DNA from 2 places in the Microbacterium sp. NPDC057407 genome. Region 2 is predicted to be linked to the other one. Evidence: predicted binding sites of a transcription regulator. Region 2 holds the regulator's gene; the other holds the start of a gene.
What was found. The regulator HrcA, encoded in region 2, represses chaperone genes, less so after heat shock. The targets are predictions, from matches to a motif close to TTNGCACTCGNNNNNNNCGAGTGCNAA.

Region 1: groES (co-chaperone GroES) is a predicted target of HrcA. The motif match lies at 3,563-3,589, and genes of this name have one in related genera.

The regions. Positions count from the first base shown of each region.
Region 1 is NZ_JBHVCA010000001.1:375,777-380,790, reverse strand. Features, by position in the region: gene ACFUTX_RS01865 (heavy metal translocating P-type ATPase) at 1-1,375, shown strand, start outside; gene ACFUTX_RS01860 (DUF305 domain-containing protein) at 1,425-2,039, shown strand; gene rarD (EamA family transporter RarD) at 2,043-2,981, opposite strand; gene groES (co-chaperone GroES) at 3,184-3,480, opposite strand; gene ACFUTX_RS01845 (SAM-dependent methyltransferase) at 3,958-5,014, shown strand, end outside.
Region 2 is NZ_JBHVCA010000002.1:493,763-498,776, forward strand. Features, by position in the region: gene ACFUTX_RS07235 (PhoH family protein) at 1-781, opposite strand, end outside; gene ACFUTX_RS07240 (HIT domain-containing protein) at 834-1,181, opposite strand; gene ACFUTX_RS07245 (16S rRNA (uracil(1498)-N(3))-methyltransferase) at 1,251-1,982, opposite strand; gene dnaJ (molecular chaperone DnaJ) at 1,987-3,099, opposite strand; gene hrcA (heat-inducible transcriptional repressor HrcA) at 3,148-4,188, opposite strand; gene hemW (radical SAM family heme chaperone HemW) at 4,293-5,014, opposite strand, start outside.

The sequences.
Region 1 (5,014 bases), on a different contig from region 2:
GCCCGTGCGCCGCTCGGAGGGCGACACGGTCGTCGCCGGAACCGTCGCGACCGACTCCGGCATCAGGGTCGAGGTCACCGCAGTCGGCGAGAACACCGCGCTGGCCGGCATCCAGCGGCTGGTCGAAGAGGCCCAGAACTCCTCCTCGAGAGCTCAGCGGCTGGCGGACCGGGCAGCCGCCTGGCTGTTCTGGTTCGCGCTCGGCGCCGCCGTGGTCACGGCGGTCGTCTGGACACTCGTCGGCCTCCCCGACGAGGCGGTGGTGCGCACCATCACGGTCCTCGTCATCGCGTGCCCGCACGCCCTCGGCCTCGCCATCCCGCTGGTGGTGTCGATCGCGACCGAGCGCGCCGCTCGGGGCGGGGTGCTCGTGAAGGACCGGCTCGCGCTCGAGAGCATGCGCACGGTCGACGCCGTGCTCTTCGACAAGACCGGCACGCTCACGAAGGGCGCACCGGCGGTGACCGCGGTCCAAGCCGCCGACGGCATGGATCGCGAGCGCGTGCTCGCGATGGCGGCGGCGGCCGAGGCCGACTCGGAGCACCCGCTCGCGCGGGCGATCGTGCAGGCGGAGGATGCCTCCCACCTGACCGTGTCGCGGGCGACGACCTTCGAGAGCTCGCCCTCGGTGGGCGTGCGCGCCGCGGTCGCCGGCCGGGTCGTGCAGGTCGGGGGACCGCGCCTGCTCGACGAGGCGGGTGTGCACCCGCTGCCGGTCAGCGAGCAGTGGCATCGCGAGGGAGCGATCGTGCTGCACGTGCTCGTCGACGGCCGCGTCGCGGGTGCACTGCGGCTCGCCGACGAGATCCGGCCGGAGTCGCGCGAGGCTGTGGCCGCGCTCCGCGCCCGCGGTGTCGACGTCGTCATGATCACCGGTGATGCGGAGGCTGTGGCGGCGTCGGTCGCCGGCGCCTTGGGGATCGACCGGTTCTTCGCCGGGGTGAGGCCCGAAGACAAGGCGTCGAAGGTGAAGCAGCTGCAGAGCGAGGGACGCAAGGTCGCGATGGTGGGCGACGGTGTCAACGACGCCCCGGCTCTCGCGCAGGCCGACGTCGGCATCGCCATCGGGGCGGGCACGGACGTCGCGATCGCTTCAGCGGGCGTCATCCTCGCGAGCGACGATCCGCGGTCGGTGGTCGGCGTGATCGAGCTCTCTCGGGCCAGCTATCGCAAGATGAAGCAGAACCTGTGGTGGGCCGCCGGGTACAACCTCATCTCGGTGCCGCTCGCCGCCGGCGTTCTGGCGCCGGTCGGCTTCGTGCTGCCGATGTCCGTCGGAGCCATCCTGATGTCGCTGTCGACCGTGGTCGTCGCGCTGAACGCGCAGCTGCTGCGGCGGCTCGACCTGCGTCCCGAGGCCGTCGTCGGCCGCTGACGCGGGACATCGCCGAGAGCCCCCGCACTTCCGCACCGAGGAGGATCCCGTGAAGAACCGCATCCCCACCGCCGCCGCGCTCGCACTGGCCGCCGCACTCATGCTCTCCGGCTGCGCCCCGGGGGCGGATGCCGACCCCGACACGATGCCCGGGATGCACCACGGCGACGACGCCGGCTCGGAGCAGGCGGCTGACGTGAACAGCGCCGACATCATGTTCGCGCAGATGATGATCCCGCATCACGAACAGGCCGTCGAGATGGCCGACATGCTCCTCGCGAAGGACGACATCGACCCGGACGTCGTTCGCCTCGCCGAAGACATCAAGGCCGCACAGCAGCCGGAGATCGACCGGATGGCGGGATGGCTGGAGGACTGGGGCGCCGACATGCCGGGGATGGACGGCATGGACGGGATGGATCACGGCGACGGCATGATGAGCGAGGCCGACATGGCGCGGCTCGAAGCGGCGACCGGGGTCGAGGCATCCCGACTGTTCCTCGAGCAGATGATCGTCCACCACGAGGGCGCAATCGAGATGGCACAGGCCGAGGTCGAGGACGGTCGGAATCCGGGTGCGATCCAGCTCGCGGACGACATCATCGAGACGCAGACCGCCGAGGTCGGCACCATGAACGGGCTTCTCGACGACCTCGCCGGGTGACCTTCACCCCGCGGTGCGGGATCGGCGGGCGTGCACGAGGGAGTCGACGGTCAGGATCACCAGCGCCAGCCACACCAGGCCGAAGCCGATCCAGCGTTCGAGCGGCATCGGCTCCTGCAGCAGCCAGGCCCCGATGATGAACTGCAGGATCGGCGCGACGAACTGCAGCAGACCGATGACCGTCAGCGACGTGCGACGGGCGCCCGCGGCGAAGAAGAGCAGCGGAACCGCCGTGACGACGCCCACGAGACTGAGCAGGACCGTCTTTCCGACCTCGCCGGAGCCGTACACGATGCCGCTGGTCGAGCCGACGAGGATGAGGAGCACGGCGGCGACCGGCACGAGCCACATGGACTCGAGGGTGAGGCCGCTCACCGCGTCGACGGACGGTCCGACCCGCTTCTTCACCAGTCCGTAGACGCTGAAGGATGCCGCGAGCGTCAGGGCGATCCACGGGAACGACCCGTACCCGACCACGATGACGACCACGGCGAGGGCGGCGATCCCGACCGCCACCCATTGCGTCACCCGCAGCCGCTCCCGGAGGACGATCACGGCGAGCAGCACCGTCGCGATGGGGTTGATGAAGTAGCCGAGGCTGGTCTCGATCACGTGGCCGGTGAGGGCGCCCACGATGAAGACCTGCCAGTTGATGTAGATCAGGCCTCCCGCGAGCGCGGTGAGCGCCAGCAGGCGGGGCTGGCGGAAGATCGCCGCCAGGCGCCCCCAGGAGCGTGTCACGGCGATCAGGAGCGCACAGAACACCAGCGACAGGAGGATCCGCCAGGCCACGAGCTCGTAGGGCCCGATGGGTTGGAGCAGCAGGAAGTAGAGCGGCAGGAAGCCCCACAGCAGGTACGCGAGGAAGGCGTACACGCCGCCCAGTGTGCGTTCGCGTGCGAGGTCGCGGCCCTCGGCGCCCCCGGTGCGGTCCGGCTGCACGACGGCGATGCCGGCGGTGGTGGTCGCTGCGGAGCCCAGGCCGGTGGGGTCTTCGCTCTCGGCCCTGTTCGATGACACGTCGCGACTCACCGCTCCAGCCTAGGGCGGCGACGAGGCGCCGGGGCACGAGAGGGCCGACGACGACGAGAGGGCCGGATGCCGAAGCATCCGACCCTCTCGGTGTGCGCGCGGTGCGCGGAAATCAGCGGACGACGACCGCCAGGACATCGCGAGCCGACAGGACGAGGAACTCGTCCGCGCCGAACTTCACCTCGGTGCCGCCGTACTTGCTGTAGAGCACGCGGTCGCCGACGGCGACGTCGAGAGGCACGCGGTTGCCGTTGTCGTCGATGCGGCCGGGGCCGACGGCGACGACTTCGCCCTCCTGCGGCTTCTCTTTGGCGGTGTCGGGGATGACGAGGCCACTCGCGGTGGTCTGCTCGGCCTCGACCTGCTTGATGACGATGCGGTCCTCGAGCGGCTTGATGGAAACCGACACGGTCTACCTCTGCTTTCCTTGAGACTGAAGACTCGTTAGCACTCTGGTACGGAGAGTGCTTATCACCAGTGTAGGCATCTGGCTGGCACTCCCGCAACGTGAGTGCCAACGTGTGACATGGCGGCGCATGTTGCTCCCGCCGGACCCCCGCTGTCAACCCCCTGGGCGCGGTGCGGCGGTCGTGATGTGGTCTACTGCATGGTCGCTTCCGCTGGGGTTGGAGCGACCGGTCGGCCGTGTTTCTGAACTCACGGCCCTCCTGGGGGATGAGCAAGCGTGGAGACGAAGATTGCGTCGTCGTGCACGCCGGCTGCCTCGTCGTCGACGATGGGGCGTCGGCGCGGGCCCACAGGAGTTGAAGGGGCACCCGTGGGGACCGGGTGCGCTGGGGAGACGCTCTGGGCCGGCGGTGCCGGCCCAGAGCCACCCCATCAATGATGAGCGACCGGATCGCGGGATGACACGTAGGGTGGCTGCGTGGAGATGGCCGAGCTGACCGCGCTGCTCACCCCGGAGGGGCTGCGGCTGCTCGACGAACTTCCCCCGGTGGAGTCGGCCGACGATGTGGCACGGATCGTGTCGCGGTTGCGCAAGGCGGGTCACTCCCCCGATCTCGTCTCCGCCGTGGTGACGCAGTCACGACTGCGCGTGCGGGCGGCGCCGAAGTTCGGACCGTTCGCCTCTCGGATGCTGTTCACCCGGGCCGGGCTCGAGCAGGCGACGCGGCTCTCGGTCGCCGCCCGTCACGCGGCACGGTTCCGGGACGCCGGCATCACCCGTGTGGCCGACCTGGGTTCGGGGATCGGCGGCGACGCCCTCGGGCTGGCGGCGCTCGGGCTGCACGTGACCGCCGTCGACGCCGACGAGGTGACGGCGGCGATCGCCGCGTACAACCTCGCCCCGTTCGGAGACGCGGTGACCGTGCAGCACGCGACCGCTCAGCAGACCGATCTGTCGGGCGTCGAAGCGGTGTGGCTCGATCCTGCGCGGCGCACGGCGGGCCATTCCGAGACGGCTCGCACCCGACCGGAGGACTGGTCTCCGCCGCTGAACTGGGCGTTCGATCTCGCGCGGCGTCTGCCGGCAGGGATCAAGCTCGGCCCGGGACTCGACCGGCACCTCATCCCCGACGACGTCGAGGCGCAGTGGGTCAGCGCCGACGGCTCGACCATCGAACTCGTCGTCTGGTCGGGCGCCCTGGCCCGCGACGGCGTGCGCCGGGCCGCGCTGGTGCTGCGCGACGGCGAAGGGCACGAGCTCACCGCGGCGTCGGACAGCCCCGATGAGCCGGTCCGCGGCCTGGGCGCTTTCGTCCACGAACCGGACGGCGCGGTGATCCGGGCCCGGCTCATCGGCGAGGTGGCCCGCTCCCTGGATGCCGGGATGCTCGATGAGCACATCGCCTATCTGACGTCGGATGCCGCGCTCACGAGCCCGTTCGTGTCGTCGTTCCGGGTGCGGGAGTCGATGCCCGCGAAGGTGCCCACGATCAACGCCGCGTTGCGGGCGCACGGGATCGGACGCGTCGAGATCA
Region 2 (5,014 bases):
GCCCCGACGCACCCTGCGGCAGGTCGACCTGGGTGATGTCGCCGGTGACGACCATGCGCGTGCCGAACCCCAGACGCGTGAGGAACATCTTCATCTGCTCGGGCGTGGTGTTCTGGGCTTCGTCGAGCACGACGAAAGAGTCGTTGAGCGTACGTCCGCGCATGTACGCCAGCGGCGCCACCTCGATGGTGCCGGTTGCCATGAGCTTGGGCACGAGCTCGGGGTCCATCATCTCGTTGAGCGCGTCGTAGAGCGGACGCAGGTAGGGATCGATCTTGTCGGTGAGCGTGCCCGGCAGGAAGCCGAGCCGCTCGCCGGCTTCGACTGCGGGCCGCGTCAGGATGATGCGGCTGACCTCTTTGCGCTGAAGCGCCTGGACGGCCTTCGCCATCGCGAGGTAGGTCTTGCCGGTGCCCGCGGGCCCGATGCCGAAGACGATCGTGTTGTCTTCGATCGCGTCGACGTAGGCCTTCTGCCCGAGCGTCTTGGGGCGGATGACCTTGCCCCGGGACGAGAGGATCGCCTCCCCCAGGACCTCCGACGGGCGCGGGCCGCCCTCGGTGCGCAGGATGCGGCTCGACGACGAGACATCGGACTCGCCCAGCGCGTGACCGGCCTGCGTCATCGCGAGCAGCTCGTCGACGAGCGAGCGGGCCGCCGACACGGCATCCGCCGCGCCCGTGAGCGTGATCTCGTTGCCGCGAACGTGGACGTCGACGTCGGGGTGCTCGCGCTCCACCACCCGAAGCAGCCGATCCTGCGGACCGAGCAGCTGCACCATCGCCACGCCGTCGGCGTAGACCCGGTCGATCACGGGCTCTTGGGGGGATTGGTCAGGCACCGACGCTCTCTTCTCCTAGTCCTCCGGCGAGCACGTGGGCGTGCACGTGGAAGACGGTCTGGCCCGCGTGCGGGCCGGTGTTGAACACCAGGCGGAAGTCCCCGTCGGCGTGCTCCGCTGCGAGGCTGTTCGCCAGCCCGATCATCTCGGCCAGGAGCGCCGGGTCGCCGGCGGCGAGCTCGACGACGTTGCGGTAGTCGTTCTGCTTGGGAATGACCAGCAGATGCACCGGCGCCTGCGGGGCGATGTCACGGATGGCGAAGACGTTCTCGGTCTCGGCGACGATCTCGGAGGGGATCTCGCCGCCCAGGATGCGGGTGAAGACCGATGGCTCGCTCATGCCGCAAGTCTACCGACGGCCCACCGTCACGGGATTGCCCCTTGTGCTGGGGACGGCGGGCGGAACGGCTCACCACCGTCCGATCGCCGCGTTCACGAGTGCGAGCGCGGCGGGTCCGGCGGTGGACGTGCGCAGGACGCTGTCTCCGAGCCGGGTGAGCGTCGCGCCGGCCCCCTCCAGACGCGAAAGCTCGTCCGGCGCGATGCCGCCCTCAGGACCGACGATGAGGAGGATGTCGCGCTCGTCCCCGGCCAGGTCCAGCTGCGAGAGGGGGGTGGTCGCGGTCGGCTCGAGCACGAGGGAACGCGCCTCCGCCACCCGCGAGGTGAGCATCTCGGTCGTCGTGAGAACGCCCACGTCCGGGATCCACGACCGGTGCGCCTGCTTGGCCGCCTCACGCACGATCGTCGACCAGCGGGCCCGGCCCTTCTCCGCCTTGGCATCCCACCGCGACACGCTGCGGGAAGCCTGCCAGGGCACGATCTCGTCCGCTCCGAGTTCGGTCGCCGCCTGCACCGCGAGCTCGTCGCGGTCGCCCTTGGCCAGCGCCTGGACGAGCACGACTCGCGGCACCGGGGCAGGCGCCTCTGCGCGGGAGTCCACTCGCACGAGCACCTCACGCGGCGTGGCGGACTCGCAATGCCCGGTCAGCCACACGCCCCGGCCGTCGCCCACGGTGATCTCTTCGCCGGCACGCACCCTGCGCACCGCGGCGGCGTGGTGCGCTTCCGCGCCGGTCAGGACGACGGCGTCGCCCGGCTGGGCATCCCGTGCGGCGTCGACGACGAAGTGGAGGGCCACCCGCTCAGCCCCGGAAGCGGTCGCGGAGTTTCGCGAACAGCCCCTGGTGGAACTCCGCCAGGCGGGGCGACGGCGCCTTCGTGCGCTTCGCGAAGTCCTCGATCAGGGCGCGTTCCTTCGCATCGAGTCGGGTCGGCGTGACCACGTGGACTCCCACCCGGAGGTCGCCCCGCTGCGAACCGCGCAGCGGTGTGATGCCGCGGCCCTTGATCGTGAGCACGTCGCCGCCCTGCACCCCCGGGCGCAGCTCCAGGTCGACGGGTCCGTCGAGGGACTGGATGGTGGTCGTCGTCCCGAGGATCGCGTCGGGCATCGACACCTCGAGGGTCGCGAGAAGGTCGTCGCCGTCGCGACTGAAGACATCGTGCGGCGCGACCGTGACCTCGATGTACAGGTCGCCGTTGGGCCCCCCCGCGGGACCGACCTCGCCGGAGCCCGGGAGCTGCAGCCGGAGGCCGGTCTCGACGCCCGCGGGGATGTCGAGCGAGACCGTCCGCCGCGCACGCACGCGCCCCTGCCCCTGGCAGGTCGCGCACGGGTACGGGATCGTGGTGCCGTAACCCTGGCAGACATTGCACGGCTGGTTCGTGATCACGTTGCCGAGAAGGCTGCGGACCTGGCGCTGCACGTGCCCGGTGCCGTGGCAGATGTCGCACGTCACCGGGCTCGTGCCCGGCTGGCAGCACGAACCCTGACAGGTGTCGCACAGGACCGCGGTGTCGACCTCGATGTCGCGGTGGACGCCGAACACGACGTCGCCGAGTTCGAGAGTGACCCGCACGAGGGCGTCCTGCCCGCGCTCTCGGCGGGACCGGGGACGCGCTCCGCGGGAGCCGCCTCCCGCCGCGCCGAAGAACGTCTCGAAGATGTCGTTGAACCCGCCGAAGCCGCCGGCTCCCGCGAATGGACTGTCGCCGCCGCCCATGTCGTAGCGCGCGCGCTGCTCGGGGTCGCTGAGAACGTCGTAGGCGTGCGTGACGAGCTTGAAGCGCTCGGACGCCTCCTCGCCCGGATTCACGTCGGGGTGCAGCTCCCGGGCCAGCTTCCGGTAGGCCTTCTTGATCTCGTCGGTCGAGGCGTCGCGAGAGACACCCAGAACCTCGTAGTGGTCAGCCACATTCGCCTTCCTGCCCGCGTTCCCGCGGGTTCGTTCGTGCGCGCCGCCTCAGCGGCTGCTCTCGTCTTCTTCGAGCATTCGCGTCAGATAGCGCGCGACGGCTCGCACCGCCGCGAGATTCGTCGGATAGTCCATGCGCGTCGGCCCCATCACGCCGACGCGAGCCCGTGACCCGGTCGCGTCGTAATCGCTCGCGACGACGGATGCCTCGGCGAGCCCGAACGGCTCGTTCTCACGCCCGATGCTGGCAGACAGACCCTTCTCGTCGGCCACCATCTCACCCATCAGCCTGAGAATGGTGACCTGCTCCTCGATGGCTTCGAGGAGCGGGTAGATGCTGCCGCGGAAGTCCGCCTCCCGCCGTGCGAGCGTGGCGCTGCCCGCCATCACGAGCCGGTCCTGGCGGAACTCGTCCAGCTCCTCGGCCACCACCCGCGCGATCTCCGTCGTCGCGAGCTCACGCGGCGCCGATGCCGTGGACGCGCGCTCGAGGTGATCCTGAAGCCGCTGGAGACCGTCGCGCACGGAGCGCCCGACCAGGAGCGTGCCGAGTTCGGCGCGAATGCGCGCCAGATCGGCCTCATCGAACTCCTCGCGCACGAACGCCATGCGCTGCGACACGCGTCCCGTGTCGGTGACGACGATCACCAGCATCCGTCCGCCGCCGAGTTGCACGAGCTCCACATGGGTGACGTTCGCGCGGGCGAACGAGGGGTACTGCACGATCGCGACCTGACCGGTCAGCTGCGTGAGAGCACGCACGGTCCGGGCGAGCACGTCATCGAGGTCGCCCGGACCCTCCAGGAACGACGTGATCGCCGTCCGCTGCGCGGCGCTGAGCGGACGCACTTCGGCCAGGTGGTCGACGAAGACGCGGTACCCCTTGTCGGTGGGGACCCGCCCCGACGAGGTGTGGGGGGCGACGATCAGCTCCTCGTCCTCGAGAAGCGCCATGTCGTTGCGGATGGTGGCCGCCGAGACCCCGAAGGCGTGACGCTCGACGATGGCCTTGCTGCCGACGGGCTCACGGGTGTCGACGTAGTCTTCGACGATCGCCCGAAGCACTTGCAGACCGCGCTCGCTGACCATCCCGCCTCCTCACGCCTGCTGGCACTCGCATGACTGGAGTGCCAATTCTACCGGATGAGCCTGGCGACGGCCGGATCCTGCCGCCCGTCAGCGCGCCGCCGCGGCTAGTCCGTGAGGGCGCGGACCACGGCATCCGCCAGCAGTCGACCGCGCCGGGTGAGGACGATGCGCCCGCGGATCGCGGACGGCCCGTCGACGAGTCCGTCGGCGATGAGAGTCGCGACGGCGCTCCGTCCCTCCCCCAGGATCTCGGACACGGGCAGACCTTCGCGGATGCGGGTTCGCAGGAGGATGTTCTCGAGAGCCCGGGCGTCCGCGTCGGGCACTTCCCGTGCGGCGGCGGGCGACTCGCCTCGCGCCAGCCGCTGCGCGTAGGCCGCGGGGTGCTTCACGTTCCAGAAGCGGACGCCGCCGATGTGACTGTGCGCTCCCGGCCCGAATCCCCACCAGTCCGCGCCCTGCCAGTAGGCGAGATTGTGACGCGACCGCTGGTCGTCACCGCGCGCCCAGTTCGAGACCTCGTACCATTCGAATCCCGCGCCGGTCAGCAGTTCGTCGGCGAGCTCGTACATGTCGGCCTGAAGGTCGTCGTCCGGAGCGGGAACCTCGCCGCGGCGGATCTGCCTCGCCAGCTTCGTGCCGTCCTCGATGATGAGGGCGTAAGCCGACACATGGTCGGGCTCGAGGTCGACCGCCGTCCGCAACGACTCCCGCCAATCGTCCAGCGACTCCCCCGGCGCACCGTAGATCAGGTCGACGCTGACATCGAGCCCCGCCCGCCGAGCGGCGGCGACGGCGGTCCGCACGTTGGCGGGGTCGTGCGTTC